4 regions of the Bacillus sp. MC1252 genome follow, and region 3 is predicted to be linked to each of the others. Evidence: riboswitches for the same ligand, from Rfam matches in the RefSeq annotation. Region 3 holds a riboswitch; each other region holds the start of a gene.
The links. Region 3 has a riboswitch for S-adenosylmethionine ahead of ACYH0L_RS18040 (5-methyltetrahydropteroyltriglutamate--homocysteine S-methyltransferase). Riboswitches for the same ligand answer to the same signal wherever they lie in the genome.
Positions count from the first base shown of each region.

Region 1: linked by a shared signal. The riboswitch ahead of mtnW (2,3-diketo-5-methylthiopentyl-1-phosphate enolase) and the one ahead of ACYH0L_RS18040 (5-methyltetrahydropteroyltriglutamate--homocysteine S-methyltransferase) in region 3 are both predicted to bind S-adenosylmethionine.
Region 2: linked by a shared signal. The riboswitch ahead of ACYH0L_RS07425 (DUF2292 domain-containing protein) and the one ahead of ACYH0L_RS18040 (5-methyltetrahydropteroyltriglutamate--homocysteine S-methyltransferase) in region 3 are both predicted to bind S-adenosylmethionine.
Region 4: linked by a shared signal. The riboswitch ahead of ACYH0L_RS05820 (methionine biosynthesis PLP-dependent protein) and the one ahead of ACYH0L_RS18040 (5-methyltetrahydropteroyltriglutamate--homocysteine S-methyltransferase) in region 3 are both predicted to bind S-adenosylmethionine.

Region 1 is NZ_CM166369.1:1,273,185-1,280,869, reverse strand. Features, by position in the region: gene motB (flagellar motor protein MotB) at 1-273, shown strand, start outside; gene mhqR (MarR family transcriptional regulator MhqR) at 310-765, opposite strand; gene ACYH0L_RS06420 (ATP-binding protein) at 970-2,475, shown strand; gene ACYH0L_RS06415 (aspartyl-phosphate phosphatase Spo0E family protein) at 2,523-2,765, opposite strand; gene ACYH0L_RS06410 (1,2-dihydroxy-3-keto-5-methylthiopentene dioxygenase) at 3,067-3,597, opposite strand; gene ACYH0L_RS06405 (methylthioribulose 1-phosphate dehydratase) at 3,614-4,252, opposite strand; gene ACYH0L_RS06400 (2-hydroxy-3-keto-5-methylthiopentenyl-1-phosphate phosphatase) at 4,216-4,911, opposite strand; gene mtnW (2,3-diketo-5-methylthiopentyl-1-phosphate enolase) at 4,912-6,132, opposite strand; SAM riboswitch class I at 6,232-6,333, opposite strand; gene ACYH0L_RS06390 (pyridoxal phosphate-dependent aminotransferase) at 6,386-7,567, opposite strand.
Region 2 is NZ_CM166369.1:1,472,895-1,480,579, forward strand. Features, by position in the region: gene ACYH0L_RS07410 (dihydroorotate dehydrogenase) at 1-316, shown strand, start outside; gene pyrF (orotidine-5'-phosphate decarboxylase) at 288-992, shown strand; gene pyrE (orotate phosphoribosyltransferase) at 1,000-1,638, shown strand; SAM riboswitch class I at 1,776-1,878, shown strand; gene ACYH0L_RS07425 (DUF2292 domain-containing protein) at 1,994-2,098, shown strand; gene ACYH0L_RS07430 (phosphoadenylyl-sulfate reductase) at 2,144-2,845, shown strand; gene ACYH0L_RS07435 (inorganic phosphate transporter) at 2,859-3,923, shown strand; gene sat (sulfate adenylyltransferase) at 3,981-5,117, shown strand; gene cysC (adenylyl-sulfate kinase) at 5,131-5,724, shown strand; gene cobA (uroporphyrinogen-III C-methyltransferase) at 5,753-6,508, shown strand; gene ACYH0L_RS07455 (sirohydrochlorin chelatase) at 6,585-7,370, shown strand; gene ACYH0L_RS07460 (precorrin-2 dehydrogenase/sirohydrochlorin ferrochelatase family protein) at 7,351-7,685, shown strand, end outside.
Region 3 is NZ_CM166369.1:3,489,536-3,497,220, reverse strand. Features, by position in the region: gene ACYH0L_RS18050 (beta-glucoside-specific PTS transporter subunit IIABC) at 1-1,131, shown strand, start outside; gene bglH (aryl-phospho-beta-d-glucosidase) at 1,103-2,521, shown strand; gene ACYH0L_RS18040 (5-methyltetrahydropteroyltriglutamate--homocysteine S-methyltransferase) at 2,575-3,699, opposite strand; SAM riboswitch class I at 3,787-3,899, opposite strand; gene ACYH0L_RS18035 (gluconate:H+ symporter) at 3,982-5,301, opposite strand; gene ACYH0L_RS18030 (four-carbon acid sugar kinase family protein) at 5,352-6,773, opposite strand; gene garR (2-hydroxy-3-oxopropionate reductase) at 6,781-7,674, opposite strand.
Region 4 is NZ_CM166369.1:1,166,349-1,174,033, forward strand. Features, by position in the region: gene ACYH0L_RS05800 (hypothetical protein) at 51-308, shown strand; gene ACYH0L_RS05805 (GNAT family N-acetyltransferase) at 392-826, opposite strand; gene ACYH0L_RS05810 (YjcG family protein) at 833-1,345, opposite strand; gene ACYH0L_RS05815 (alpha/beta hydrolase) at 1,398-2,138, opposite strand; SAM riboswitch class I at 2,359-2,480, shown strand; gene ACYH0L_RS05820 (methionine biosynthesis PLP-dependent protein) at 2,558-3,676, shown strand; gene metC (cystathionine beta-lyase) at 3,673-4,851, shown strand; tRNA gene ACYH0L_RS05830 (tRNA-Val) at 4,984-5,056, shown strand; partial or broken gene ACYH0L_RS05835 (peptidoglycan-binding domain-containing protein) at 5,202-5,448, shown strand; gene ACYH0L_RS05840 (hypothetical protein) at 5,592-5,729, shown strand; gene ACYH0L_RS05845 (sialate O-acetylesterase) at 6,439-7,269, shown strand; gene catA (type A chloramphenicol O-acetyltransferase) at 7,424-7,685, shown strand, end outside.

The DNA of each region.
Region 1 (7,685 bases), 1.5 Mb from region 3:
ATTAACCCTGCTCGTGACATTGTCATTAGCGGACATACAGATAATGTCCCCATTAGAAATTCAGAATTTGAATCAAACTGGTATTTAAGCGCGATTCGTGCTGTAAACTTTTTAAGTATTCTACTTGAGAACAGCAACCTAGACCAAGAGAACTTTAGCACAAAAGGCTTCGGTGAATTCAAACCGATTGCCTCAAACGATACAGCGGAAGGCAGAAGTAAAAACAGACGCGTAGAAGTACTTATTTTACCGATTGAGAGAAAAGCGAAATAAAAAAGGAAGCCACCAGCGGCTTCCTTTTTTATTTGTTTATTCTTTATGATCATATAAATGCTTTGCACGCAGCCCCACATGTTTGAGCATATCGATGCAGGCATCCTTCTCTTCTTCACTCAGCACACTGATCATCTCATGAATTTCTTTCGCATGATCTGGGAAGATGTCATCAAGCAAAGCTCGTCCTTGTTCCGTAATATGCGCAAATGTCACCCTGCGGTCTTCTGCACAAGCCTTACGACTGAGGAGTTCTTTTTTCTCCAATTTATCGACCACATACGTGATGCTTCCGCTTGCGAGTAAAATCTTATCACCGATTTGCTGAAGCGGCTGATCACCTTTATGATACAGCAATTCTAGTACAGCAAATTCAGTCGGATTCAGACCGTGCTTGACAATATGTTTGTTCATGTGATGATTGATTGAGCGATAAGCACGTGATAATACAATAAATAATTTCAAAGATTTCTCAACATTATGATTTTCCATTTTTTATCATCCTTTATGAAATGCAACCCACTAATGTGACATTAATAAACAATAAGTAAAATGTCAACATGTTGACCCATCTTTAGCATGAAAATGAGACCAGAACGAATCACCTAATTTTTTAAAAATCATACAAGTCATCGTAATAAAGATAGGTTCAATGCTATAATAAGTTTATTAGGTAATACGTTGGAGCGATGAATGATGAGTATACTGAAAGGGTTTTGGAAGAAGATCAGGCTGTACCTTATTTTGGTGATGATTCCAACCCTAATCATTAGTTATTTTATCTACGAAAAAGAAACTGAAAAAATCGATTTAAAAAACAAACAAACTGCTACACTTATGTTAAATATTCACAAAAACCAAATGAATTATTTAATTAGTGAAACAGAAGCGAGATTAACTTCCCTTGCCATGGGATTTGACCAGCCGCTTGAGGCGAAAAAAGTACAAAACATCCTAGAGAAAATCTATAAACAAGAACCTCGTTTTTCAGGCCTGTATCTTTTAGACAAAAAAGGAAATGTAACAGCAAGTACCACACCGTTAAAGGAAAAAATCAACCTTTCATTCAGAGATTATTTTAAGCGCATTCAAGTGACCAAGCAGACCGTGATCACAGATAACTATGTGAGTAGAATTACAAAACAGCGGATTCTCTCCATTTGTGTCCCTGTTTTGAATGAAAACGAAGAAGTCACCAATGTTTTAGTCGCCGCCATTCAAATTGACTATTTAAGAAATATCATGAATGTATTGAACCCAGATCTTCATTTTAAGATGCTGAATCAAAATGGACATGTTGTGTTTACAAGTGGGCCGCAGCCAGCATCAGAAAATGGCAGCACCGTATCTACATATTTAGATGAAAACAGCTGGAAGCTAGAGGTTTTTCCGCAGCGTGCTTCAACTAGTGAAGTGCTGTCCGTTACGCTGGTTCCTCTATCCAGTGCGTTTATTTTATTAAATATTTTATTCACACTTGTCCAATATATCATTTTAAGGCGTCAAACCCAGCAGGAGCGTCATCAAAATGAGGCGCAAAAGATTGAATTAATTGGAACACTCGCGGCAAGTACAGCACACGAAATTCGCAATCCATTAACAGGGATTAGCGGGTTTATACAGCTTTTGCAAAAGAAGTATCATTCAGAAGAAGATCAGCTCTATTTTTCTGTCATAGAGGAAGAAATTAAACGGATTAACCAAATAGTCAGTGAGTTTCTTGTGTTAGGAAAACCTACTGCAGAAAAATGGCAGAATAATTCTGTAAAAGAAATTGTGAGTGAGATCATGCCGATCGTTTTCTCTGAGGCGAACCTGTATAATGTCGAGGTTGATTTGCAAATCAATACGATTCAAGATGTTGGTGTGTATTGCACGAAGGATCACATTAAACAAGTCGTATTAAACGTAGCGAAAAACTCTTTAGAAGCGATGCCAAATGGCGGTCATTTGAAGATTGTGATTGAGGCTGAAAAAGAACATGTCATCATTAAAGTGAAGGATACGGGTGAAGGCATACCAGAAGAGATGCTAAAGCATATCTTCCTCCCCTTTATTACGTCGAAGGAAAAAGGCACAGGTCTTGGGCTTGTTGTGTGTAAACGAATCATTTCGATGTATGGCGGGACAATTGATATTCACAGCGAAGTGAATAAAGGAACAACCGTTATGATCATGCTTCCTTCCGCTCACTCAGCATAGCTGAAGAGTTCAGCCGGTTTTGCTTATGCAAGACCGGTTTTTTCATGTCAGTAAGAGGGCCGGTTCACAGATAGAAGACTCATTTGGGACACAAGATCATGAAGGGATGCAACAGATTGTTTTTCATGAAAAAGAAGATGCTGATACTCATTCATCAGGTTGTCCAGTTCTTGACTATATTTAATTGTCGTCTCACCTGTGTACCCTTCCACTTGAGCTGCTTCTACCATTTGTTTTCTCTTTTCATCAATGGACATCAGCAGTTGTTCTTTCCTTACATAAATATTCATGATCTCAGCTCCCGCAATGAATTCGTCTGTCTATGTTCTAAATGATCCGACACCAAAATTATACTTTATTTGTAAATTAAATTAAATATGCTTATTTTATTTAATTTTTTACAGCCTAAAGACCTCTTACTCAATCATATCTGGGGGTAAACTTCAAATTTGGGCAGGACTGACACATTGATTAAACAGAATTTTATCCTATGCAGAAGATCAAAATCAACCATTTTCTTTCTCATTTCATGTCTATTTTCCTAAAAAAAAGCTGATCTTCCGCCTCATGCGGAAGGATCAGCTCCTTTCATTAAACCGTTTCTTCTTCGTAAATTGGCACCCAGCCCTCAGTTGTGACAAATATGCGAACTGCGACCACTTGGCGATCCTCTTGCAGTGTAAAGTAGTGACGGATATTCGGAGGCACAGAAATTAAATCTCCTGGATTCAGTCTCACATCAAAAAAGACGCCATCCTTGCCTTGAATGGCAAAGATTCCGTGCCCACTCACAATAAACCGTACTTCGTCATCTGTATGATGATGCTCACGCTTAAAGTTTTGGAGCAGCTCATCAAGATTTGATGTCGCATCAGATAATGAAATCACGTCCTGCGCTTTGTACCCTCTTCGTTCAGATATATTCTGTATTTCCTTTTGGAAAACGGTCAAAATTTCTTCTTTTTCCTCATCTGTTAAATCATACTTTTCTGATAACCGGTTTGGCAGCTTTTCAATATCCCAATGTTCATAAATGACCCCTTGTTTTTCTAAATATGCCGCTACCTCTTGTTCGTTTTCAAGTAATGTGTTCTCTTCATTATGAATAAAAATCGTCGCCATGTGTTTTTCCTCCTTTTTATCTAACAAGCTGCTTTTGATAAAGCGTTAATTTTAAACGATAGCTAAATAAAAATTCATAAGCCTCTAACACTCGTTTTGCTTCAAATGCTGTTTTTCCCCAGACAGTGATGCCATGATTGCGAATGAGCACAGCACCTGATTCCGTCTCTTCTGTAAGGTGCGCTGCAAATTGTTCTGCAAGATGCGGAATATGGGCTGGGTTTTCTATAATAGGAAGAATGGCTTCTGCATCCTCTTCCCAATAACCAAGGGCTTTTATGATTTCGTTGCCTTTAAAACGAACCTCTCCTTTATCCCCATACAACTCTGAAATGACATTATTATCGATTGTGTGGACATGGAGACAGCAGCCTGCTTTCGTCCGCTCATACACATATGTGTGAAGCAGTGTTTCGGCCGATGGTCTGAGCGGTTGATTTGGATCATCAGGCTGACCTGCTGCATCCACTAAAACAAAATCTTCGTCCGTTTCTTTTCGTTTATCTTTGCCGCTTGCCGTCACCAAAAATGTGATTGGATCATCCGACACCTTAATAGATAAATTGCCGCTTGTTCCGTAAAACCAGTCTCTTTGTGCCAATTCACGTTTGACGTCTGCTAGCTCCTGCCATCGTTTACTCTTTGCGTCAGCCATTCCTTCACTTCCTTTATTTGAACAAATTGCGCTTTTAAATCGATAAATGTTTCATACTCCTTATGTACGAGCCCGAGCTCTTTACACTCATTCAGCAAATAGTCACGCGCAAACGTGAGATCCGCATGTTTTGCTGCCTCAATATCGGTCACTGAATCTCCGATCATGATAATGAAGTCATTTTCATGAGTCAGCTCTCGAATGATCGAGGGCTTGCAGCAGCCACAGCCATTTTGACATTCTGAATCGCAGTCATGCGGCCATTCAATCTGAATATGATCTTCTTTAAATGATGCATGATTGCAATAAATATCGGCTGGATCTACAATGCCTTCGAGTATGGGATAGACAAAAAAGTCCATACCGCCGCTTAACACATAGAAAGGAATGTCTGCTTTTTTTACATCATCAACAAATTGTTCGAATCCATCTCGAATCTCTGTATCTTCTAAAATAAACGACTGAATGGCTTCCTTCTGATCACTCGTTAGTAATTGAAACATCTGTCCGACGCCTTCTTGAATCGTGATCTCTTTTGACAGGACACCATCCTTCAGCTTCGTCCATTCACTTGGTGCAAACTGCTTCATGATGCGAATAATATTATCATTTTTCGTAATCGTTCCATCAAAATCACAACATACAATTGGTTTTTTCATTTATTCTGCTACCCTTCCCCAAAGATCAAGTGCTGCTTTTAAGTCTTGGCAAGATGATGCCTTTTCTTGGATGGGCTCTTCATTTATCACCGCATCAATAATGGATCGAAATGCTTTCCCTCCGCCGATGGCTCCCCGCGGATGTCCGTGAATTCCTCCACCTGCGTTAATCACATGATCGAATCCAAAATCTTTGATCAATACTGGAACCATACCAGGGTGAATGCCTGCTGATGGGACAGGGAACGTTTTTTGAACCGTATCCTCTTTTACGCAAGCTTCATAGATACCAAGGGCATCTGTTTTCGGAAGTGCGACCGATCCATAAGGAGATGGAAAAAGGCTCAAATCAGCGCCAGCATATCGATTTAATGTACCTAAAAGAAGCGAATGTGAGAACCCATATTCAGGAGATGATGTAAACGCGCCACTCACTGCTGGATGTGCCATAATAGGCAATTGAATGTCTGGGTCCTCAGCTAAGCTTTGCATGACATCAAGTCCGTAGGCAAAGACGTTGAATAGAAGCGCATCTGCTCCAAGTTCAGCGGCCTTCCTTGCTCGACCTTTAAGATCAAAGGTTCTGCCAGTTAAATTAACGGCGTACAGCGTTAGGTGCCCTGTCTCTTCATATGTTTCTTTTAATATCTTTTTTCCTTCTTTGATTCGTTCTTCAAAAGGGGCTAATGGACTTTCAAATAAAATTTCATCATCTTTGATGAAGTCAACACCGCCTAATGCCTGTAAACGGAGCTGCTCTTTTAAATCCGCCATATCACGGCCGATCACGCCTTTAAAAATACTCATCAATAACGGACGATCAAACACATCTAATTTCTTTCGTATCCCCTCTATTCCAAATACCGGTCCAGGCAGCTTTCTTTTAAACCTATTCGAAAATTCTATATCGACAAGCTTTACTTTCCCATCTAGTGAAAGCTTTCCAAATATCGTTGTTAAAACGGCTGGTAAGTCTGCTGAAAAGTTAGCCTCAGGATAAGCAATTGTTACCTCTGATTGATACAGGCGATTTTCAGCTGATGCAACCTTTTCTGTCACTTTCTCTACTCGGCCTTTATGTTTTTTAAGCTGCTCCTTTTTGAGCTGCGGCAAATCCGTCCATGATCCAACTGTTAAACCAAGTGCGATCTGCTCCGCTTTACGGTCAATTTGTTCATCCTCTCGGTGTGTTAATACGTATGTTGCCAGTAATTCACTCACTAGGAATCCCCTTTCGATTGCGTCCTCTATATGTTCAATAAAAAAACCTCTTTAAGTGCTTGGGCAGCGCCTTAAAGAGGTTTCGTCTCATTCATCCGAATCTTATCTCTCAGCGCCTGCTGCAAGAATTAGCACCGTGCTTCATGGAAGTCGGTTGCCGGGCTTCATTGGGCTAGTCCCTCTGCCTACTCTTGATAAGAATATTCAATTTTCTTCAATATTGCCTGAATTATCCCACCATTTTTTTACGTTGTCAATGGCTTTTTTCAAATAGCTGCAAGGCAGCGATGCGCTCTGCGGCTTCTTTTAACCGCTTCTCACTTGTTAAAAGCCCTACTCTGACGTAGCCTTCACCGCCAGCACCAAAGCCATTCCCCGGCGCCACGACAACATGCGCTTTCTCTAATAATAAGTTAGAAAAGGATTCAGATGTAAATCCTTCTGGCACCTTTAACCAAGCAAAAAATGATCCCTTTGGAGCACTTACGTCCCAGCCAATCTCCTTGCAGGCAGCGATCCATGTATTTCGTCTTTTTTCATAACGATCATTTTGCACCTGTACGCACGTTTGATCGCTTAAAAGAGCTTCTGCTGCTGCATCTTGGGTAGCTTTAAACAGTGACACAAACAGATGATCCTGATAAAGCTCGATCGCTTCAATGACAGAGGGATTTCCTGCTGCAAAACCAACTCTCCAGCCGGCCATATTATATGTTTTGGACAATGTGTAAATTTCAATACCCGTCTCTTTCGCTCCATCTATTTGCAGGAAGCTGACCGGCTTTTCTCCATCGAATCCAATGCCGCCATATGCGAAATCATGGACAACACACAATTTGTGATCTTTCGCAAACGTAACGGTTTCTTCAAAAAATGCACGACTTGCAGTGGCACCAGTCGGATTGTTTGGGTAATTTAGGTACATCAATTTTGCCTGTTTCTTATCAGCCTCAGGCAATAGATGGTAGTCAGGTAAAAAATCATTTTGTTCAAGAAGAGGCATGGTGACCATATGAGCTCCAGCAAGCACAGCGCCTGACCAGTAATCAGGATAACCAGGGTCTGGGACAAGCAGCGTATCACCCGGATTCAGTAAGCATTGCGGCAGCTCAACAAGTCCCGCTTTCCCGCCAAATAAAATGGCGATCTCCGTCATCGGATCAAGCGTGACGCCATATTCTCTTTCATAAAAGGCTGAGGCGGCCTTTTTTAGTTTCGCCGTCCCGCGGAATGAAGAGTATTGATGATTTTCAGGCTTTGCTACCGCTTCCTGCATGGCTTTTACAATATGCGGAGGAGTTGGCTGATCAGGATTTCCCTGGCCTAAATTAATGATATCAGCTCCTTCCTGCACTTTTTTCTGCACTTTTTGGACAAGCGACGCAAAAAACTGTTTCGGTAAATGTTTCAACACATCTGATTGCTGGAATTCCATTTTTTTCACCTTCTATTCAAGTTACGTGACAATACACTCACTGTAATGGATTGTTTTATGAATTGTAAAGCAATTTTGAAAAAAGATTGACATGTGAAGAGCAGCTCTGATAATATCT
Region 2 (7,685 bases), 1.7 Mb from region 3:
TGCCAATAAAACAGGCGGATTATCAGGTCCAGCTATAAAACCTGTCGCTGTTCGAATGGTGCATGAGGTCAGTCAGGCGGTTTCTATTCCGATTATTGGGATGGGCGGGGTGCAAAGTGCTGAAGATGTACTTGAATTTTTACTAGCAGGTGCAAGTGCAGTAGCTGTTGGCACAGCCAATTTTGTGAACCCTTTTATTTGCCCAGAAATCATTGACGAGCTGCCAAATGTGTTAGCGGCTTATGGTTATTCATCTGTAGAGGAATGTATCGGAAGGAGCTGGAAACATGAAGCACTTGCCCATCATCGCGCTTGATTTCCCATCAGGGCAGGAGGCACTTGCCTTTTTAGAACCCTTTGAAGGAGCACCATTATTTGTGAAGGTTGGTATGGAGCTGTTTTACCAAGAAGGTCCAGCCATCCTTGACGCGCTGAAAGAAAAAGATTGCCGCATATTTCTTGATCTGAAATTACATGACATTCCAACAACGGTGCAAAAAGCGATGAACCGGCTTGCTGCACTTGGCGTTGATTTAGTCAATGTACATGCAGCTGGCGGGAAACGAATGATGCAGGCTGCGGTAGAGGGACTTGAAAGCGGGACGCCTGCTGGACAAAGCCGCCCGGGCATTATTGCTGTGACTCAGCTGACAAGTACGTCAGAAGACATGATGAACAAAGAATTACTCATTGATCGTCCATTGCAAGAGACTGTGCTGCATTACGGACAATTGGCATATGAAAGTGGACTCGACGGTGTTGTTTGCTCTGTTCATGAATCTAAAGCCCTTCATGAGCACATCTCACCTTCCTTTCTCACTGTGACACCAGGGATTCGCTTGCCGAATGATCAAACCGATGACCAAAAGCGTGTCGCGACACCTGCCTTTGCAAAAGAGCAAGGTGCTTCACAAATTGTTGTCGGAAGATCCATCACGAAAGCTGAAAGTCCAATAGAAGCCTATCATCAAATTTTGAAAGAGTGGGAGTGACTGCCGGATGAAAACGAAAATCGCTAAACATCTACTACAAATCAAAGCTGTCTCATTAAAACCAGACACACCGTTTACGTGGGCAAGCGGCATCAAATCACCGATTTACTGTGATAACCGCCTGACTTTGTCGTACCCGGAAGTGAGACACGACATCGCTGAAGGTCTAAAAGATTTGATTCTCACTCATTTTGAGGGAGCGGAGGTTGTCGCTGGCACTGCAACAGCGGGCATTCCGCATGCCGCATTAGCTGCAGACCGCCTGAACGTGCCGATGTGTTATGTCAGAAGTAAGCCAAAAGCACACGGAAAAGGGAATCAGATTGAAGGAGCCGTATCGCCTGGTCAAAAAGTTGTTGTCGTAGAAGACCTCATTTCAACTGGTGGGAGCGTGCTTGAAGTGGTCTCGGCTCTTCAAGACGAAGGCTGTGACGTACTCGGAGTTGCTGCAATTTTCACATACGGCCTGCCAAAAGCAGCTGCTGCTTTTCAAGAGAAAAACATTCCATATGTCACACTAACAGACTATGACACGCTGACAGACGTGGCTCTTGAGCTAAAAGCGATCGAACCTTCTGCTATGAATAAACTAAAACGCTGGAGACAAGATCCTACCTCTGAATCTTGGATGGAAGAAACGGTTTAAAAGCTGTGCCACTCGCACAGCTTTTTCATTTGGTTAAAAATAGTAAAATAGACTCAAATTTAAATAAAAACTAATCCTATCAATAAAGTCGGGTTGACTTTTGTTTGAATTGTGTTAATATTTAATACAAATTAAAACTCTTATCCAGAGAGGTGGAGGGACTGGCCCGATGAAACCCGGCAACCTGCGATTCGTAAGGTGCCACTTCCTGCAAAATGATTCTATTTTGAAAGATAAGGAAATCGTGAGCTTCCTCATCTTTCTTTCGGACTGAAAGAAAGTTTTTTTATTTTAACGTGAGGAGGAAGAGGAGATGGAAGTGAAACAAAACCAGGATGAGGGCTTAGTGAAGCACATGCAAGAACTGATTGGGGATATAAAATTCGGTTCGATTACGTTGATTGTTCAGGACGGTCAAGTGATTCAAGTAGAAAAAAACGAAAAAATTAGGTTGAAGTAGTGCGCAGATTAGCAATATGAGCGGTACTCCGGAAGGGGAGAAACAATGTTAACTTACGAAAATTGGCAAGAGCCGTCCATTACATTTCAAGAGGACGATTTGTATAAAGGGGCCCTATCCGTGCTGAAATGGGCGTACGGTCATTATGGTGATCAGCTCGTTTATGCATGCAGTTTTGGCATTGAGGGCATTGTCCTGATTGATCTTATTGCGAAAGTAAAAAAGGATGCGAGAATTGTCTTTTTAGATACAGGTCTGCATTTTAAGGAAACGTACGATACAATTGATGCGGTAAAGGAAAGATACCCCGGTTTAGACATCGTACTGAAAACACCTGAGCTGACAGTTGAACAGCAAAACGAGCAGCATGGTGAAAAATTATGGGAAACAAATCCTCAAAGCTGCTGCCATATGCGCAAGGTCATTCCTTTGCAAGAGACACTATCTGGCTATCCGGCATGGCTTTCTGGCTTAAGAAGAGAGCAGTCACCAAAACGAGCAGGTACGAACTTTTTAAATCAGGATGAAAAGTTCAAATCAGTGAAAGTATGTCCGCTCATTCACTGGACGTGGAAGGACATATGGAGATATGCATCTAGAGAGGATCTTACTTATAATCCGCTGCATGACCAGGGATACCCAAGTATCGGCTGTGCACCGTGTACACAGCCAGCATTTACTGCGGATGATTTGCGTTCTGGCAGATGGTCAGGTACAGCAAAGACAGAGTGCGGATTACATGAGTAAGGGAGCATAATGTATGGAAATCGCCGCAATTTTATTTAGTTTATTCTTTGCTTTAAACATAGGCGCAAGCGGAGCAGCCGCTTCTATGGGCATTGCGTATGGATCAGGTGCAATTAAAAAGCCCATCTATGCACTCAGCGTTTGTGCAGTCGGAGTTTTAGCAGGTTCAGTGATTGGCGGCGGTGAGGTCGTCAAAACGATTAGCTCTGGTATTATGCCAGAATCTGTGATTACAATTGAAATTGTTTGTATCATCATTGGTTCTGCCGCATTATCACTCTTCATAGCGAATCTGATGGCCATCCCTTTATCAACAAGTGAGGTCACAGTAGGGGCTGTGGTCGGTGTTGCAGTCGCGTATAAAGTGTTATATGTGAAATCTATTTTAGTCATTGTGGCCTTTTGGATCATCATTCCACTTGTCGCCTTTGTTTTCACCTTTACTGTAGTCAAAATCATCAGAATGTTCCCTAAACGCACATTATCTAAAAAAAGCACTGCGATTTTATCAGTCTTGCTCATGATCAGTGGATTTCTAGAGGCGTTTTCAGCCGGTATGAACAATGTTGCCAATGCAGTCGGCCCGCTTGTGGCCTCAAGCGTCTTGTCCGTTGGGCAAGGAACACTTTACGGCGGAATCTTCGTCGCACTTGGTGCCCTGTTGCTTGGCAGAAGAGTGCTAGAAACAAACGGAAAGAAAATCACCCGCTATCAAACGGGTGAAGGGATTTTGTTATCGAGTACCGGCGCTGGACTTGTCATCGTCAGCTCTATTTTTGGGCTGCCAGTTCCACTTACTCAAATCACCTCCTCGTCCATTATCGGACTTGGGATGGCAAAGGGTGGACCTAACATTTTTCATAAACATATCGTGAAAAAGATGCTGAAGGTCTGGGTTGTGTCACCCTTTTTATCACTCAGCCTATCGTATCTGCTGGTGAGCCTTTTCCTAAAAGGAGATTATTACTCTATTTTTATCATGATGAGTGTACTGCTTGCCTCACTCGGTGCGCTGAGTCTGATGAAGGCAGTCAAAAATGAAAGCAGCTCTATTCATGAGCAGGGCGGCGGGATTTAACTATAAATCCGACTATTAACATCTAATAAATATGAACATTGAGAGGAAGATGGACAAATGAGTTTAACACCACATGGTGGCGTATTAATGAATCGAGTAAATGAAGAATATGATCTCAGCACGGCTGCGAAGGAAATTGAACTAGATGCGATTTCCTTTGCAGACCTTGAACTCATTGCAATTGGCGGGTATAGTCCAATTGAAGGATTTTTAACAAAAGCTGATTATGAAGCAGTTGTCAGCAGTATGCGGCTAGCAAGTGGTGTCGTTTGGTCTCTTCCGATTACGCTGCCAGTCACAAAGGAAAAGGCAGCCGAGATCAACCAAGGTGATATTGTGCGTCTATCGTACAATGGAACAGTATACGGGATCATTGAAGTAGAGGATCAATACACACCAGATAAGGAAAAAGAAGCTGTAAATGTGTATAAAACAGATGACCGCAATCATCCAGGCGTGAAAAAATTATTTGAACGCGGTGACACGTATATTGGCGGTAAAATTACACTGACGAAACGAAGCGAAAAACCATTTCCTCAATTTACGTATGAGCCAGAAGAAACAAGAAAACATTTTAAAGAAAATGGATGGAAAACAATTGTTGGGTTCCAAACGAGAAACCCCGTCCACCGTGCCCATGAATATATTCAAAAGACAGCACTAGAAACAGTCGATGGTTTGTTTTTAAATCCGCTTGTTGGTGAAACAAAATCTGATGATATCCCAGCAGATGTGAGAATGAAAAGCTATCAAGTGTTATTGAACGGTTATTATCCAAAAGATCGCGTCTTTTTAGGTGTTTTTCCTGCTGCAATGCGTTATGCTGGACCAAAGGAAGCGATATTTCATGCGCTTGTTCGTAAAAATTATGGCTGCACACATTTTATTGTCGGAAGAGATCATGCAGGTGTTGGTGATTATTACGGCACATACGAGGCGCAGGAGCTATTTGATCAATTTACAAGCGAAGAGATTGGCATTACTCCGTTAAAATTTGAACACAGCTTCTACTGCAATACATGTGAAGCGATGGCAACACCAAAAACATGTCCGCACGATAAAAGTGAGCATGTCATTCTTTCAGGTACAAAGGTTCGAACGATGCTGAGAAACGGTGAATTACCACCAAGCACGTTCAGCCGAAAAGAAGTTATTGAAACATTAATCGAAGGATTAAAAACGACGGTATCTTAAAGGAGCGTATGACATGAGCAACGAACATATCGTATGGCATGATTCATCTATTACAAAAAAAGAATATCAACAGAAAAACAATCATACAAGCGGCATCATCTGGCTCACTGGTCTAAGTGGTTCAGGCAAATCGACGCTCGCAAATGCAGCGGCTAGAGAGCTGTTTGAACAAGGCTACCAAGTCACAGTCCTTGATGGCGATAACGTACGACATGGACTCAATAAAGATTTAGGGTTTTCAGATGATGACAGAAAAGAAAACATCCGGCGCATCGGAGAAGTGGCGAAATTATTTGTTGAGCAAGGGACCATTGTCATCACAGCTTTTATTTCTCCATTTCAAGAAGATCGCCAAATTGTTAGACAGTTAGTCGATGATGGGGAATTTCACGAAGTGTTTGTGAAATGTGATCTGAACGTGTGTGAAGAGCGTGATCCAAAGGGGTTATATAAAAAAGCCAGAAACGGCGAAATTCCATTTTTCACTGGAATTGATTCACCATATGAAGAGCCAGCTGCACCTGAGCTCGTATTAGATACAGGTGAATGGTCTCGCGAGGAGTCCAAACAGCGCCTCGTTGATTATGTAAAGGGAAGAGCGAAATAATCGGCTGATGGCAGGGGGAGAAAGCACGATGGGGAAAGTATACATTGTTGGTGCCGGACCGGGTGATCCAGACTTAATTACATTGAAGGCCCATAAGGCAATACAGCAGGCAGATGTCATTTTATATGATCGTCTCGTCAATCAAGAGATTCTCGCCCACGCCAAACCGGAGGCGGAATTGATCTATTGCGGCAAGCTGCCAAATCATCATACGATGAGACAGGAAGCCATCAATGAAGCGCTTGTGACTCATGCAAAGAAAGGGAACGTTGTCGTTCGTCTAAAAGGCGGCGATCCCTTTGTATTTGGCCGCGGCGGTGAAGAAATTGAATGCTTAGCTGAGCACGGGATTCCGTATGAGGTCGTCCCTGGGATTACCTCTGGTATTGCAGCGGCTGCTTATGCGGGCATTCCAGTGACGCACCGTGAATTCAGCTCAAATGTCGCTTTTGTCACAGGACATTATCAAAAGGATGAACATTTTGAAGAAAAGTGGGAGGCGCTGGCAACGGGAATTGATACCCTTGTCATATACATGGGCGTCAAAAACGTAGAAAGAGTGCAGCGGCTTCTTTTGAAAAATGGACGGGACCCTGAAACACCAGCTGCGTTTATTCACTGGGGAACCACTACGAGGCAAAAGACGACTTGCTGCACTGTAGCGACGCTGTCTGAAACAGTTGAAAAAGAAGGAATCGAGCATCCGAGTTTAATTGTTGTAGGAGACGTCGTTCATTTTCATCAAAAGCTGAGCTGGTTTGAACCTGCACTGATCGAGAAATAAAGAACGAAGGGGAAAAGACACGTAGATACATCGTGTCTTTTCGTCTGATCAAAACAGGATGAGAGGGAGAAGCCAAATGAAGCAGGCTGTACTTTATGTTGGACATGGAAGCAGAGTGAAAGAAGCACAAGATAAAGCCATTTCTTTTATGAAAAGCTGTATGCCGTTAGTGGAAGCAGATATACAAGAAATTTGTTTTTTAGAGTTGACCAATCCTTCTATAGAAGAAGGGTTTGAGACTTGTGTGAAAAAAGGAGCAACACACATTGCGATCGTCCCGCTCCTCCTTTTAACCGCCATGCATGCCAAATCAGATATCCCAGTCGAGATTGAAAAAGGACAAAAACGTTTCCCGCAAGTGAAGGTGACATACGGAAGACCTATCGGGGTGAATCAAGAAGTGACGAAGGCTGTTGTTGCAAGGATTGAAGAAGCTGGATATCAAGGAGAGAAAGCACGGATTCTTTTGATTGGCCGCGGGAGCTCTGATCCGGATGTGAAGCGAGATGTGTATGGCATTGCAGGCGATGTCCGAAGCCTGCTCCCTCATGCAGAGGTTCTTCCATGTTTTATTACGGCATGTGAGCCAAATTACCGAGATGTTCTTGCGCAGTTAACAGCAGATGACGATACGCCTGTGTATATCGTTCCTTACCTGTTGTTTACGGGCATTTTAATGAAAGAGATTGAAAGCGAGGCCGTTCAGACGAGAGAGCGACTTCAGGATGTACGAGTATGCCGGTATATTGGCTTCCATCCGCATGTGAAAGCCGCTTATATTGAACGCGTGCAAGAAACCATTTTAAACAAAGAGAATGCGTTCCATTTCCAAGGAGAAAGCCATGCTTCCAGTCCATCTTGATTTAACCAATAAACAAGTGCTCATCGCCGGCGGCGGACTGGTAGCGGCAAGAAGGGCGAATGCGCTATGCACGGAGCCTTGCCGCATAACTGTCGTGAGTCCTGACATTTGTGATGAAATGGTCCATCTCATTGATGCATATGGGCTGAATTGGAAGGAAAAGAAGGTGAGCGCTGAAGATTTGGAGGATGCATTTTTCATTGTTGCTGCAACAAACGACCCTTTGGTGAACGAATGGATTGCGCAAACAGCGCTGCCGCATCAGCTTGTCAACTGTGTGAGCCAATCAGAGTTAGGCAATGTGATCGTTCCAAA
Region 3 (7,685 bases):
GTTGGACCGCTTGGCGCAATTATCGGAAATGGCCTTTCAGGCGGAATTGATTTATTGTTTAAACATGCAGGTATTTTAGCCGGACTTTTGATCGGCGGCTTCATGTCACCATTGATCATTACGGGCATGCACTATGCGCTTGTTCCAATCATGATCAACAATATTACATTAAACGGTTTTGACTACATTATTCCAATGATGTTTGTTGCAAATATGGCACAAGCTGGCGCAGCATTCGGTGTTTTCTTAAAATCAAGAAACAAAACATTCAAATCATTGGCGATGTCTACAAGCATCACAGCGTTAATGGGGATTACTGAACCTGCTATGTATGGTGTGAACATGAGATTGAAAAAACCGTTCATTGCAGCTCTTATTGGTGCAGCAGCAGGCGGCGTGTTCATGTCCATCTTTAAAGTGAAATCATATGTGGTGTCTGGATCAGCAGGTATTCCAGGTATCCCAACGTTCATCGGACCAACGTTTGTCTACTCAATAATCGGTTTAGTCATCGGCTTTGCTGTGGCAACCATCATGACACTTGTACTTGGATTCAAGGATGTACCAGTGAAAGATGAAACAAAAGCAGACAAACCGGAAGAAAAGAAAGATACAGAAGCGCTTCAAAATCAAGTGGTACAAAGCCCACTTGAAGGTCAATTAAAGCCGCTAAATCAAGTAAATGATGCAACATTCTCTAATGAAATCATGGGTAAAGGTACTGCCATTGTACCAACAGTTGGACGTGTTGTTGCACCGTTCAACGGCAAGGTTGAAACCATTTTCCAAACAAAACATGCGATTGGATTAAAGAGTGACAAAGGTACAGAGCTTCTCATCCATGTTGGGATTGATACGGTGAAGCTTGGCGGAAAGCATTTCACAAGTCATGTGCAGTCCGGTGATCTTGTTCAAGCAGGAGATGTGCTGGTTGAATTTGATATCAAGGGTATTCAGCAAGAAGGCTATGATGTCACCACGCCTATTATCGTCACCAACACAAACGATTTTGCACGAGTTGATGCGAAAACAGATGGAACGATCACAGAGAAAGAGACATTGCTCACAGTCAGTGTCAAAGAAAATGAGGAGGTCATTCAACATGAACAAGTTAGAAAAAACATTTCCTAAAGGTTTCTTATGGGGCGGCGCTGTTGCTGCCAACCAAATTGAAGGCGCTTATAACAAAGGTGGAAAAGGCTTATCTACAGCTGACGTATCTCCACATGGCATTATGCACCCATTCGATGAATCAATGAAAGACCTTAACTTATATCATGATGCAATCGACTTCTACCATCGCTATAAAGAAGATATTGCACTCTTTGCAGAAATGGGATTCAAGTGCTTCAGACTATCGATTTCTTGGCCGCGTATTTTCCCAAATGGCGACGATACTGAACCAAATGAAGAAGGTCTTGCTTTCTATGACAAAGTGTTTGATGAACTTCACAAGCACGGGATTGAGCCAGTTGTGACCATCTCTCATTATGAAATGCCTCTTGCACTTGTGAAAAACTATGGCGGATGGAGAAACCGTAAGCTTGTGGATCTTTACGAAACATACGCTAAAACATTGTTCACGAGATATAAAGACAAAGTGAAATATTGGATGACTTTTAACGAAATCAACGTCGTGTTACATGCCCCTTTCACAGGTGGCGGACTTGTATTTGAAGAAGGCGAAGACGAGAAAAGCATTCAATATCAAGCAGCCCATCACCAATTTGTTGCAAGTGCTTTAGCTGTTAAAGCGGGACACGAAATCATTCCAGATGCGAAAATTGGCTGTATGATTGCAGCTATGACCACATATCCGTACAGCTCAAGACCAGAAGATATGTTTGCTGCGATTGATCAAGACCGTAAAACATTGTTCTTCTCAGATGTACAGGCAAGAGGCTACTATCCAGGATACATGAAACGTTATTTACGTGAAAATGGAATCACCATTGAGTTCCAAGATGGTGACGAAGACATTTTAAGAAACCATACAGTGGACTATATCGGCTTCAGTTATTATATGAGCTTTGTGGCAAGTACAGATCCTGCAATCCTTGATCAGGCTGAAGGTGGGAATCTATTTGCAGGCGTGAAAAACCCATACCTTGAAGCAAGTGATTGGGGCTGGCAAATTGATCCGAAAGGACTTCGTACGACGCTTAATCAGCTGTATGACCGCTACCAAAAACCATTGTTTATCGTAGAAAATGGCTTGGGCGCTGTCGATCAAGTGGAAGAGGACGGATCGATTCAAGACGATTACCGGATTGATTACCTCAGAAGCCACTTGCTAGAGGCAAGAGAAGCGATCGCAGACGGAGTAGACCTGATCGGTTATACAAGCTGGGGCCCAATTGACCTTGTCAGTGCTTCAACTGCTGAAATGAAAAAACGCTACGGCTTCATTTATGTCGACCGTGATAATGAAGGAAACGGTACATTAGATAGAAAGAAAAAGAAAAGCTTCGATTGGTATAAACAAGTGATTGCTACGAATGGTGATTATTTAGATGTATAAAAGAAAGAGACAAACCGCTGATGATGCGGTTTGTCTCTTTTTTCGTCAAGGGACTATGACGTCCACACTTGATCAGCAATCTCAATCACATGACGCAGCTTTTCCCATTGCTGCTCTTCTGTTAACAGATTGCCTTCCTCCGTGGATGCGAATCCGCATTGTGGACTCAAACAAATTTGGTTGATGTCTACATATTGAGCCGCTTCCTCGATTCGTTTTTTGATTTGTTCAACCGGCTCAAGCTCACCGTACTTTGAAGTCACAAGACCAAGTACGATTTGAAGATTTGGGTTCTTCACATATCGAAGAGGCTCAAATCCGCCAGAACGATCGTCGTCAAATTCTAAAAAGAGGCCATCAAGATCTAAACCAGCAAAAATCGTTTCTGCCGCTGCTTCGTAACCACCTTCAGCTGCCCATGTTGATTTAAAATTGCCACGGCAAATGTGCATTGTGATGACTAAATCCTCTGGGCGATCGGCAACGGCTTCATTGATTGTTTTTGCAAACGACTCACGAAGTTCATCTTCCTCGCGGCCAAAGGCTTTGATTTGTTCATGACCTTTTTCAGAAAAGAACACTGCCCATGCCGTATCATCTAGCTGCAAGTAGCGGCAGCCTGCATCATAAAAAGCACGGATGGCTTTCTTATACGCCTGGGCCACATCATGGTGGAAATCATCTAAGCTGTCATACACACCTTCATCAAGCTTTCCACGGAAAAAGAGCATATTCGGACTTGGAATCGTCATTTTTGCCGTATGATCACCAGCGATGCTGTGAAGGAAGCGGTAATCTTCTAGCATTGGGTGCTCTGTAAAATCGATTTTACCCGTTACCTTAATGCCTCGTGCTTTTGTCGTTGTGTTGTGGAATTGAATGCCCTGATCTGCTTCAAATCCTTCGACCCCATCAAGTCCTTCAAGAAAGTCAAAATGCCACCATGCACGTCTGAATTCTCCGTCTGTCACAACCTCTAATCCAATCTCCTTTTGCTTCTCCACAATACGTGTGATTTCTGCATTTTCAATTTGTCGGAGCTGCTCTGCTGTCAGCGTACCGTCTGCTTTTTGCTTACGTGCTTCTTTGATGCGCTCTGAACGGAGTAAACTTCCTACTTGATCTGCGCGAAATGGCGGCTTTGTTGTTTTCTTTCCAATGGTTTGTACTTGTGTCATGCTGAATCCCTTCCTTCTACAGGTTGAATATCAAATAAAAAAGCTCTTCCTTGGATAAGGAAGAGCATCATATACTGTGAGATCTCTGCCTTATCTTCAAACAAGCGTGTGCTTGCTTAAGGAATTAGCACCATTCTGTTCCTAGGAACAGCGGTTGCCGGGTTTCACAGGGCCAGTCCCTCCACCACTCTTAATAAGGTTACCTTTTGATTCAATTTTCTTAATATACACAATTATTCAATCTTTTCGAGAAAAAGTCAATGGCTTTTACAATTTATTTTCCTACATAAACAAATCAGCGACAAGAACACCAGCTAGTCCGACAAGTGAAAGAACAGTGACCATCAATGTCCATGTTTTAAAGGTTTGGGCCATTGACAGGTTAAAGTATTCTTTATAAATCCAGAAACCCGCATCATTCACGTGAGAGAACGTAATACTTCCGGCACCTGTTGCGATCACCATTAATTCCGGGCTGACACCCGTTAATCCAATAAGTGGTGCAGAAATGCCAGCCGCGGTGAGACCGGCGACAGTTGCTGACCCTAATGATACACGCAGGACAGCAGCAATCAGCCAGGTGAGGAGCAGGGGAGAAAGAGTGCTTCCTCGCATGATCCCCGCAATGTATTGATCGACGCCGCTATCGATGAGCACCTGTTTAAAAGCGCCGCCGCCTGCAATAATTAATAGAATCATTGCAATGGAGCCAATAGAATCCGTGATCGACTTCATGACTTCCTGCATGCTTTTGCCCCTGCCAAGTCCAAACGTGTAGATGGCAAGCAGCACTGAGATTAATAGCGCAATCGCCGGTTCACCTAAAAACTCAGCTGTTGGCAAGAATGGAGAGGATGGGAAGAAAATTTCTAAAAATGCTCTGAATGTCATAAGTAATACAGGCAAAACAGCGGTAAAAATGCTAATCCCGAAGCTTGGCATTTCCTCTTCTGTAAATTCCTTTGGATTAAATAAGTTTTTCGGTATATGTGCATGCAATTGATCTTTTTGAAATAGTTTCGTAAACAGTAGTCCGCCTACTAACACAGCAGGAATTGCTAAAATAATTCCAACTAACAACGTTTGTCCCATGTTTGCTTGAAAGACATTGGCAATGGCTGTCGGCCCTGGATGAGGAGGGAGGAAGCCATGTGTTGTGATGAGTGCAGCGACGAGCGGCATGCCAACATACAACACAGGAAGTCTTGCGGCTTGAGCAATGGTAAAGACTAATGGAATTAAGATAATGAATCCGGTTTCATAAAACAGAGCAATTCCAATAACAAATCCAGTCAGCATTGTTGCCCATTGGATTTTCCCAATGCCGAATCGGTCAATGAGCGTCATCGCAATGCGCTGGGCGCCGCCAGAATCAGCCATCAATTTACCGAGCATCGCTCCAAAACCGAGAACCAGTGCTAGATGCCCGAGTGTACTACCGAGTCCTTTTTCGACGGAAGCAATCGCTTCAAGTGGTGACATACCTTCTAAAACAGCAACAATTAAAGAGACAATAATCAACGAAATGAAAGCGTTTAACTTAAAGACAACCATGAGTAAAAGCAATAACAAAACGCCAAGTCCAATAAAAACTAACGACATGGTCTTTCCTCCTTTGTGGTGCATAAGGGAGCGAGAACACTCCCTGCGCTTTATCCTTCAAGTATTTCTACAGCTTCTTTTAACGTATCCTTTGAGCCAACATTTCCCGGGAAAATCACGTAAGAAATGAAGGGGAATTTACTTTCTTCTCCTGTTTGCCAAACGGGAATACCAGGTTTAATTTGACCTGCAACAGTCGCACGTTTGACGCTAAGCCCTCTTGTTCCAATATCACTTGAGGTAATTCCACCTTTGGCAATGAGATATTTAGGGCGAATTGTGAGGCGCTGGACAATGCTTGTCACAGCATCACTAATTTGAACGGAAAGCTTTAATTCCTCCTCTTGACGATTGTCCCCAAGGTCAAGGCGTTCTCTTCTTGTATAAACAGCAACAGATTGACCTGATGCTAACAGCATTTCGGTTTGCTCAATCACGCGGTCAATTTCCTCTTGAAATTCTTCGGGTTCTAACACGAGATGTGTATTAAATTCAATAAAAGCGATCTCTTTATTTTGCTGCAGCGCTCTTAATTGTTCCGTTGTTTTTTTGACATGAGAACCAACCATGATAAGACCACCGTTTGGGCTTTCTTCTTGTATCAAGTCTTTTCTTGTTAATAAGGATTGGTCGTGGATGCCGCCAAGTACTTTTGTGAGAGCAGCCGCACTTCTGAAAATAAATTGCTGACCTGCTTGGGTGGCATCAATGAGGGCGGTGACAAAGACTTTGACATCGTCATAATCTACAGCGTTCACAGCCACCTTTTGAAAATCCTTCACGGTCATGAGCTGCTCCTTGATTTGATCAATGCGTAAAGCCCGTATATCTTCTAACGAAATGTAGGTGGTGTTCTTTTTTGTGAACGTTCCGCCTGATTTTTCTTCAATCCACTCCCCGAGATGAGACGACTGAAAGCCGAATGTGCGGTCTCGTGCAAATTCTGTATCACCAGCAGGAATCAAGTCGTGTCCTTCCTGTACGTAGTGGATATTGTTGATCGTAAAGCGTCCGCCTTCTTGGAAAAAGGGAAGAATGATTTCTCCGTCAAATTGGAAGGAGCTTCGTTGTTCAATGGTTGTTCTGAGTACTTCAGTTTCCAGCGGAAAGTGTCCACGCAGGGTAGAATCTCCCCGGCTGACAATGATGAAATCTTGATGAAGCCGCTCAGCTACTTTCACAATCGTTGAAGCAATCGTTTCGTGCGCAGCGGCAGTTTCTTTCTCAGTCATACTGCGAGAATTGGTTAAAATAAAGAACATACGGCTGTCTTCAAGAAAACCGGCTTCAATGCTTTCCTCTGACCAATCAGTGAAAACAGAGACGCCATGTACGGTTTGAATACCTGTTGGATCATCGTCTAATACAATGATTTTATGCTGAAAATGGCTTAGTGCTTGTTCATATGCCGTTTGAATGCTCTTTGAATCCGCTTTCGGAATGGCATTCAGTATTTCAGTGCTTTGCATCATGATCATCTCATCCTTTCTTCACTTCGACATGAGCCATTTTTTCGTAATATTGAACAATGCCGCCATGATCAAGTCCAGACTTTCCGTCTGCTTTGAGGGCATGGAAAATTTCAAGCAGCTGACTAGAAAGAGGGAGAGGAACGCCGATATCATGGGCAGTTTCCATCACATTGGTTAAATCCTTTAAGTTGATGTCGATGCGTCCGCCAGGTTCAAAGTTTCGATCCAAAATCAGTGGGACCTTTGCATCGAGAACGGCGCTCCCTGCCAGTCCGCCACGGATCGCTTCATACATTTTATCAATTGCAATGCCTGATTTAGCGGCAAGAACGAGCGCCTCAGACATAGCAGCAATATTTAAGTTGACGATGATTTGATTGGCAAGTTTAGCTGTTGTCCCGCTTCCGTTTGTCCCAACTAATACGACTTCTGTGCCCATCGCGAGCAGGACATCCTTTACTTGTTCGAAGATGGCTTCTTCGCCGCCAGCCATAATAGAAAGTGTCCCGTCTATCGCCTTTGGTTCTCCGCCGCTGACAGGTGCGTCGATAAATTCTACCTGGTGCTGTTTTGCTAGGGCGGCCAATGCTCTAGAGGTAACTGGTGAAATAGAGCTCATATCTATGATGACTGTGCCAGGTTTAGCTGTAGCTAAAATGCCATGATCACCTGATATAACTGCTTCTACATGCTCGCCTTTAGGAAGCATCGTGATGATGACATCGCTTTCAGAAGCTGCCTCAGCTGCTGAAAAAGCGCCCTTTGCTCCTGCTTCTTGTAATGCTCGAATGGCTTCCTCGTTCAGATCAAACACAGTCACAGTATGACCGGCTTTTAATAGATTGAGTGCCATAGGTTTTCCCATAATTCCTAGTCCAATGAATCCAATCTGTTTTGTCACTTTGTCCGCCT
Region 4 (7,685 bases), 1.4 Mb from region 3:
TCATATTTAGGGAATAGTAGAATAGAAGAGAAGCAAAGGAGGCGTTCTTGATGGGATATATAGCCCCGATTCAGCCGGATCTGTATTTTCAATATATCAATCGTCCTGCTCCTCAGGATAAAGAAGACTATGCGAAAGTGACAGAGGTCACTCGCACCTTTCATGACAAGGTATACAGAGAGCTGGAGAAAAAAGAGGACTTAGTGACAGAAGCAGAAACGAAAGTACAGCAAAAAAAGCGGGAACGCTTTGTACGAGATATGTTTATGGAGGAAGGAAAGGGCATTCATATCAATGCGTATATATAAATGATTGCGCTTTCTTACCTTGACGAACGATAATGAATAATGAAAAGCCAGAGCATCCATGATGCCCTGGCTTTTCTCTTTGATCAAACAGATAGTGTTTTTGTCATTTTGACATGTGTGATACCCGCTTCTTCAAATGGTTCAGAAACGGCTTTGTAGCCTTTCTTTTCGTAGAAAGGAAGAGCTTGGACTTGTGCATGCATAACAGCTTCCTTCGCTCCCTTGGAAGCGGCCTCTGTTTCTAGCGCCTCTAGTAGTCTGTGACCAAGGCCAAAAGAGCGCGCCTCTTTTAGCACACAAATCCGTTCAAGCTTTGCCTTGGGACCTTCAATCATACGCAGTCTAGCGGCTGCCTGCGGCTGATTGTCATCGTTATAAATGACAAAATGGGTGGCTTCGTCTTCTAGTTCATCAATTTCGATCTCTAAAGGAACTTCTTGTTCTTTTACGAACACTTCTTTTCGAACGTAATATGCATCTTCTCGTTGTGTTTGTGCTTTTGCGATGACTGTTTTCAAATGTCTTTATCCCTCTCCTAAAATAAATGTTTCATAAACGGTCCAAGATCCATTCTCTAATTGATATAAAAGATGGAAGCGGTCAACCGTTTCTTCATGATCAATCTTTCTCAGCTTTAATGTGCCAAGTATGTCTGAATGCTCATCATCTGATAATGTTTGAGCCACTGTTACATGCGGAACAAATGCATATTCCGGTGTGCCAGCAAGTGAGTCAGTGTACAATTTTTCATTTAGACCCATTAAGTCCTCGTTCGGTTCTACTTTCATATAAATGACGTTGTTTACAGGAGCGAATGAACTGAATTTTTTAATACGTAAGGTAATGGGAGAAGCATTTTTTGCATACTCTCGCAAGGTTGAAACGATCTCAGCTGCTTCTAGATCCGTTAATTCAAAAGGTGTTCTTAATGTTAAATGAGGCGGTATGAGTGCATAGTTCGGATCATAACGTTTCCGATAAGAGTTCGCAATATCTTGCAATTTTTTTGATGGAAATATAACAACTCCGTATTTCATCATGTTCCCTCCTGATTAAGAAAGTATTTATTATTGTTTATTATAACAAAATTCAGTTGATTAACGAATATGGGAGCATTCTTTTTAACGAAGGGGCAATGAGTGGCTGCCAAAACGTCCATTTATGATCCCCTTCGAATGTCTCAAATAAATAATCCGCACCAGACTGTTCAAGAAGGGCCTTTAAGTCTGCGTTCGGTTTGATAAAATCAAGCACTTGGCCATCTGTTGTTTTCACAGCCGTTTCTTCCGATCCAATTTGATGGATAATGGCATAATGAGAAAGTGCTGTTGACTGTTTGACGGCTTCTAAGACCGACTCATCAACATATGGAGACTGCAAAATCAGCCCGCCAAATAAAGAAGGATAATCAATGGCTGTCATGAGTGAAATCGTAGCGCCTAGTGAATCACCAATGAACGTACGTCCTGACCCAATTTGATACGTTGGATAGTGTTCATCAATATAAGGGACAAGTTCATTTGCCAAAAAGCGTTTATACGCCTCAAACTTTGTGCCATCTGGATGATACGTATCTCGCCTTTCAGTGACATTTTCGTAAGGAACACCAATGATAATCGAGCGTTCTATTTCTTTATTTTGCATCAATTCTTCCGCCTGTCTGCCTATTTTACCTAAGCGGAAATAATCATGACCATCTTGTGCAATGATGACATGATATGTATAAAGCGGGGAGTAATTGACTGGCAAATAGATTAAAACGGTCATGTCCGTCCCAAGTTCTTTTGACTGTAAGGTTTCTTCTTGAATGATTCCTGTTTTCTTCACCATAATCCATTCCTCCAGCTAACCAAATTCATCACAAGTGAAACGTTTCCATTCATTGTAACATGAAAGACAGCGTTGTTCCTATATGCTAACATGCAATCAAATCGGCTGACATCCATTCTATTATAAAATACAGAAAATTTTAATTAATCATTACAATTCCCCTTGAAAAATGAGTTTTAATACGTTACAGTATTAAGAATTAGAACAGACAGACAACACATTCTTATCGTGAGAGGTGGAGGGACTGGCCCTTTGAAACCTCAGCAACCGGTATGCATCACGTCATGTGATGTACCAAGGTGCTAAATCCAGCAAGCAGCTTTTTTGCTTGGAAGATAAGAGGAAGCGATTAAACCCCTTCTTCTTATGAAGAAGGGGTTTTCTGTTTTGAAATCAGATTTTACTTAGGATGGTGTCAAATGACAGAACATGTGGAAACGAAATTAGCGCAAATTGGAAACCGAAGCGAAGAGGCGACTGGCACAGTCAGTCCTCCCGTTTATCTTTCAACAGCATACAGACATAGAGGCATAGGTGAATCAACAGGGTTTGATTACATTCGAACGAAAAACCCAACAAGACAGCTTGTAGAGGATGCGATTGCTTCACTCGAAGAAGGGACGGCCGGTTTTGCCTTCAGTTCGGGAATGGCAGCGATCCAAACGATCATGGCTCTATTTGAGAGCGGAGATGAACTCATTGTCTCATCAGACCTATATGGCGGAACATACCGTTTGTTTGAAAACGAATGGAAAAAATACGGCTTGCGTTTTCTTTATGATGATTTTTCAGATGAAGACTGTTTACGCTCTAAAATCACGCCAAACACAAAAGCCGTCTTTATTGAAACGCCGACAAATCCACTCATGCAGGAAGCGGATATTCAAAAAATAGCGGAGATTGCAAAAGAGCATGACGCTTTGGTCATTGTCGACAACACCTTTTACACCCCAGTCTTGCAAAAGCCGATTACGCTTGGAGCGGACATTGTCATTCATAGCGCAACCAAATATCTAGGCGGACACAACGACGTCCTTGCCGGGCTTGTGGTCACAAAAGGAGAGCAGCTATCTGAAGACATGTTCCAGCATCAAAACGCCATCGGAGCGGTCCTATCTCCATTTGACTCATGGCTTTTAATGAGAGGAATGAAAACATTGGCCCTTAGAATGCGTCAGCATGAGGCAAATGCGAAGGAGTTAGCGGATTTTTTAGAGGAGCAGCCTGAAATTCAAGATGTTCTTTACCCAGGCAAGGGAGGAATGCTGTCATTTCGTGTAGCCAAAGAGGACTGGGTCAATCCATTTTTAAAGCAGCTGAAAACGATTTGTTTTGCTGAAAGTCTTGGTGGAATCGAAAGCTTCATTACGTATCCTGCCACGCAAACGCACATGGACATTCCAGAAGAGATTCGCATAGCAAACGGTGTGTGTAACAAACTGCTCCGTTTTTCTGTTGGGATTGAGCATGTGGATGACCTGAAAGCTGATCTGAAACAGGCACTATCACAAGTGAAAGAGGAGGTACATGCCAAATGACCACACACGATTGGACACTCGAAACAAAACTTGTTCATAATGCGTTTAAAACAGACCGTTCAACAGGTGCAGTCAGTGTGCCGATTCAGCATGCGTCCACGTTTCATCAAAGCAGCTTTGATGAATTTGGCCAATATGACTATTCCAGATCAGGAACTCCTACACGTCAAGCATTAGAGGATACCATTGCAGCGTTAGAAGGAGGAACAAGAGGGCTTGCCTTTGCGTCAGGTATGGCAGCCATTTCAACCGCTTTTCTTCTTTTATCAAAGGGAGATCACGTCCTTGTCACAAAAGATGTGTACGGCGGAACATTCCGTATGATCACGCAAGTCCTTTCGAGATTTGGTATTGAGCATACCTTCGTGGACATGACGGATTTGAATGAAGCCAAACAAGGCATTCAATCGAATACGAAGGTCATTTATATGGAAACACCGTCAAACCCTACACTGGGGATTACGGATATTGAAGGCGTCGTCCAGCTTGCAAAAGAGCATGACTGTCTGACCTTCTTAGATAATACGTTTTTAACGCCTGCTCTCCAGCGGCCGCTAGACCTTGGCGTTGATGTTGTGCTGCACAGCGCAACGAAATTTTTAAGCGGTCACAGTGATGTGCTGTCTGGTTTAGCGGTGGTCAAAGACGAAAAGCTGGGAGAGGAACTATATTCGCTGCAAAACTCTTTCGGTGCGGTCCTGGGCGTGCAGGATTGCTGGCTCGTGCTAAGAGGGTTAAAAACCCTTCAGGTCAGATTAGAAAAAGCAAGTCAAACCGCATTAGAACTAGCTTCGTTCCTCAAAGAACATCCTGCGGTGAAAAAAGTATACTACCCAGGCTTAGATGACCATCCAGGGGCGGACATTCAGCGAAAGCAGGCAAGCGGAGCTGGAGCAGTCCTCTCATTTGAATTAGAAAACCAAGCGGCTGTAAAAGAATTGGTCGAGGGCGTCACATTACCTGTATTCGCCGTCAGCCTGGGCGCTGTCGAATCCATTCTGTCCTACCCGGCCAAAATGTCACATGCCGCTATGCCAAAAGAAGAAAGAGAAAAAAGAGGCATCACGGATGGATTGCTGCGATTAAGTGTCGGGGTCGAAAATGGAGAAGACCTCAAACGCGACTTCAAACAAGCGCTCGGTCAACTAAAGCCCGTCCTTGTGAACCAGTCATAAATGAAGTGGGAAAAAAGCCGGCTCCTGAATCCGGCTTTTTGGCCTTTTTTGAACAAAACCATTGACGCCCTGTATATATGGTTATATAATAGAGACTGTCAGTACAGAAAGCCCAGAACTGATACATAACCCGATTCCGTAGCTCAGCTGGGAGAGCGCTACCTTGACAGGGTAGAGGTCGCTGGTTCGAGCCCAGTCGGAATCATCGTTGAAACCCTTGCCTAGCAAGGGTTTTTTGTTTTTCTGATAACGAATATTTGTTCTGTTTCTTTTGATTGGGGACGAATTGGGGACGAACTTTATCCACCAGATTGTTTCTCAGTATTTTTAGGATCAAAACGACTAAAGTGTTCGACTTACCATCTGGCATCTTTAAAGTGACCGAGCCTTTGACAAGGGGTGCTAGAGTAAAAGCTCGACAGGAAGCACTGTCTGCTGTATTTTTCTATCCTGAAAAGGAAGCCAAAAACAATGGGATAGACGGCTACTTTGGACCAAAAACAGAAAATGCGGTCCCAGCTCATGCATGGGCTTAGCGCTGATGGTATCTATGGTCCGAAGACAAAAGCACTCTTCAAAAAGCATCGAAATAATTAAATCCACTGTCCTTTATTGGATAGGGATTTTTTGTGTTTTAATAGGGAAAAAGTTAGTTATAAGGTTAGGTGAAACGTGATATGGTTGTAAAAAGGAGGTAATATGATGACATTTAAAAAAGCGTCAATATAGGTTATTTTGTTTTGCTTTTATCTTTTATTGTCGTATATTTCTTGCTTCCAGTCGATCAAATATTTACTGCAATCATCATCCTAACCGTACTATTTGGAGTATATCAATTTGTGATTTTCAAAAAACTAAAAGAACAAAAACAGCAATAAAAGACACCCTAGTCTGCATTAGAATGGGGCTATTTTTATTCAACCAGTTCCACACATATACACTTTTCCTGGAGAACTTATTTCGTCCAGTTTTTTATTTTTACGTTTACTGTCCGAGAACATTTTTAAATGTCTCTTTCTCCATAAGTAACAAATGTCAGTGTCTGCACGTGTTCCCCAACGTGCGGAGAAGTAACCTGTTTTCATTTTCAATTGGATCATTACTTGAGCAGCGGCAGCAGCAATCCAGCCAACATAAGGAATATGGTTTAAAATTGCTGCTGCAATTACTCCCAGCTGCCTTTCCCTCTACTGTAACACGGTAATGATCATATTTGGACCACGCCCATTTTCCCTTTTGTTTTTGTGTTGTGAAATTATTATTCGCTAACTGTTCAAGAGAATTACTAACTTTATTCATTTGATTTTCTAATACAATGCTATTTGCAATCTTATTTACTTGTTCTTCAATTGCGGCTATTTCGTAAGATTTTAGTTAGTTACTAGAAACAGAAATATTACCTGTCTCTTTGTTAGAGGTATAGGTGGTTGTTCCAAGTTCAGTTTTAAAAATTGTAGATTAATAGCTTTATGCACTTTTCGAATAAATTAAAAGAAGCCCTAATCTAGAAATAACAGAGTAAAGATAAACTGATAACGTTCAGGAGAATACACATTTGATAAAATATTCAGTGGAGGGGAGAAAGATATGAAGTCACTTTTACTAATTGGACAATCAAATATGGCGGGGCGCGGCTTCAAGCATGAAGTGCCTCCGATTTATAATGAAAGAATCATGATGCTGCGAAATGGTAGATGGCAAATGATGACTGAACCCATTCATTTTGATAGGCCGGTAGCTGGCGTAGGACTGGCGGCTTCCTTTGCGGAGGCTTGGTGCAAGGATCATGAAGGAGAGAAGATTGGTCTTATTCCATGTGCCGAAGGTGGCAGTTCCATTGATGAGTGGTCGCTAGACGGAGCATTATTTCGTCATGCAATAAATGAAGCTAAATTTGCAAAGGAAAATAGCGAATTGGTCGGGATATTATGGCATCAAGGAGAAAGTGACAGCCAAGATGGGAAATACAAAGAATACTATGAAAAAATACTAAGATTATTTCATGAACTAAGAACTGAATTATCTGTACCTAACATTCCGCTTTTAATAGGAGGTTTGGGCGATTACTTGGGAAAGGTGGCATTTGGCGCAGGGTGTGTGGAATATCAACGTATTAATGAGGAACTACAAAAATATGCACATCATAATGAAAATTGTTATTATGTTACTGCGAAAGGTCTTATATCTAACCCAGACGGAATTCACATCAATGCGATGTCCCAGAGAATATTTGGTATAAGATACTATGAAGCATTTCGAAAAGAAGAACATATACATGAACCATTACCAAATGAAAATGAGTTAGTCAATGAATGTCATAATAAAATGAATACTTCAGCGGAGAAAACATATATAGCACTAGAAAATTTCGCGTTGGGCAAGATTACTTACGAAGAGTTGCTGGAGGCTTTATCATAGGCTAAGCTTATGGTAGCCTTTGAATGAAAACGTTATAACTCACATTACTGATAGACAGAAACATTACATATCTCTTGAAAGGATGATTGTGGTGGTGAAAACAGATAAAGTCTCCTCCTGAATACATGAAATCACATTCAGGAGGAGATAAAAAATGTTTAAACAAATAGACGAAAATTACCCGCGAAAAGAGCACTTTCATCATTATATGACGTTAACTCAATGCTCATATAGCCTGGTGATTGATCTAGACATCACGACATTGTATTCAATATTGAAAGAAAAAAAGCTAAAAGTATATCCTGTGCAAATTTATTTGTTAGCAAGAGCTGTGCAAAAAATACGAGAGTTTCGAATGGATCAAGTGAACGATGAACTTGGCTACTGGGAACTTCTCCATCCTAGTTATACGATTT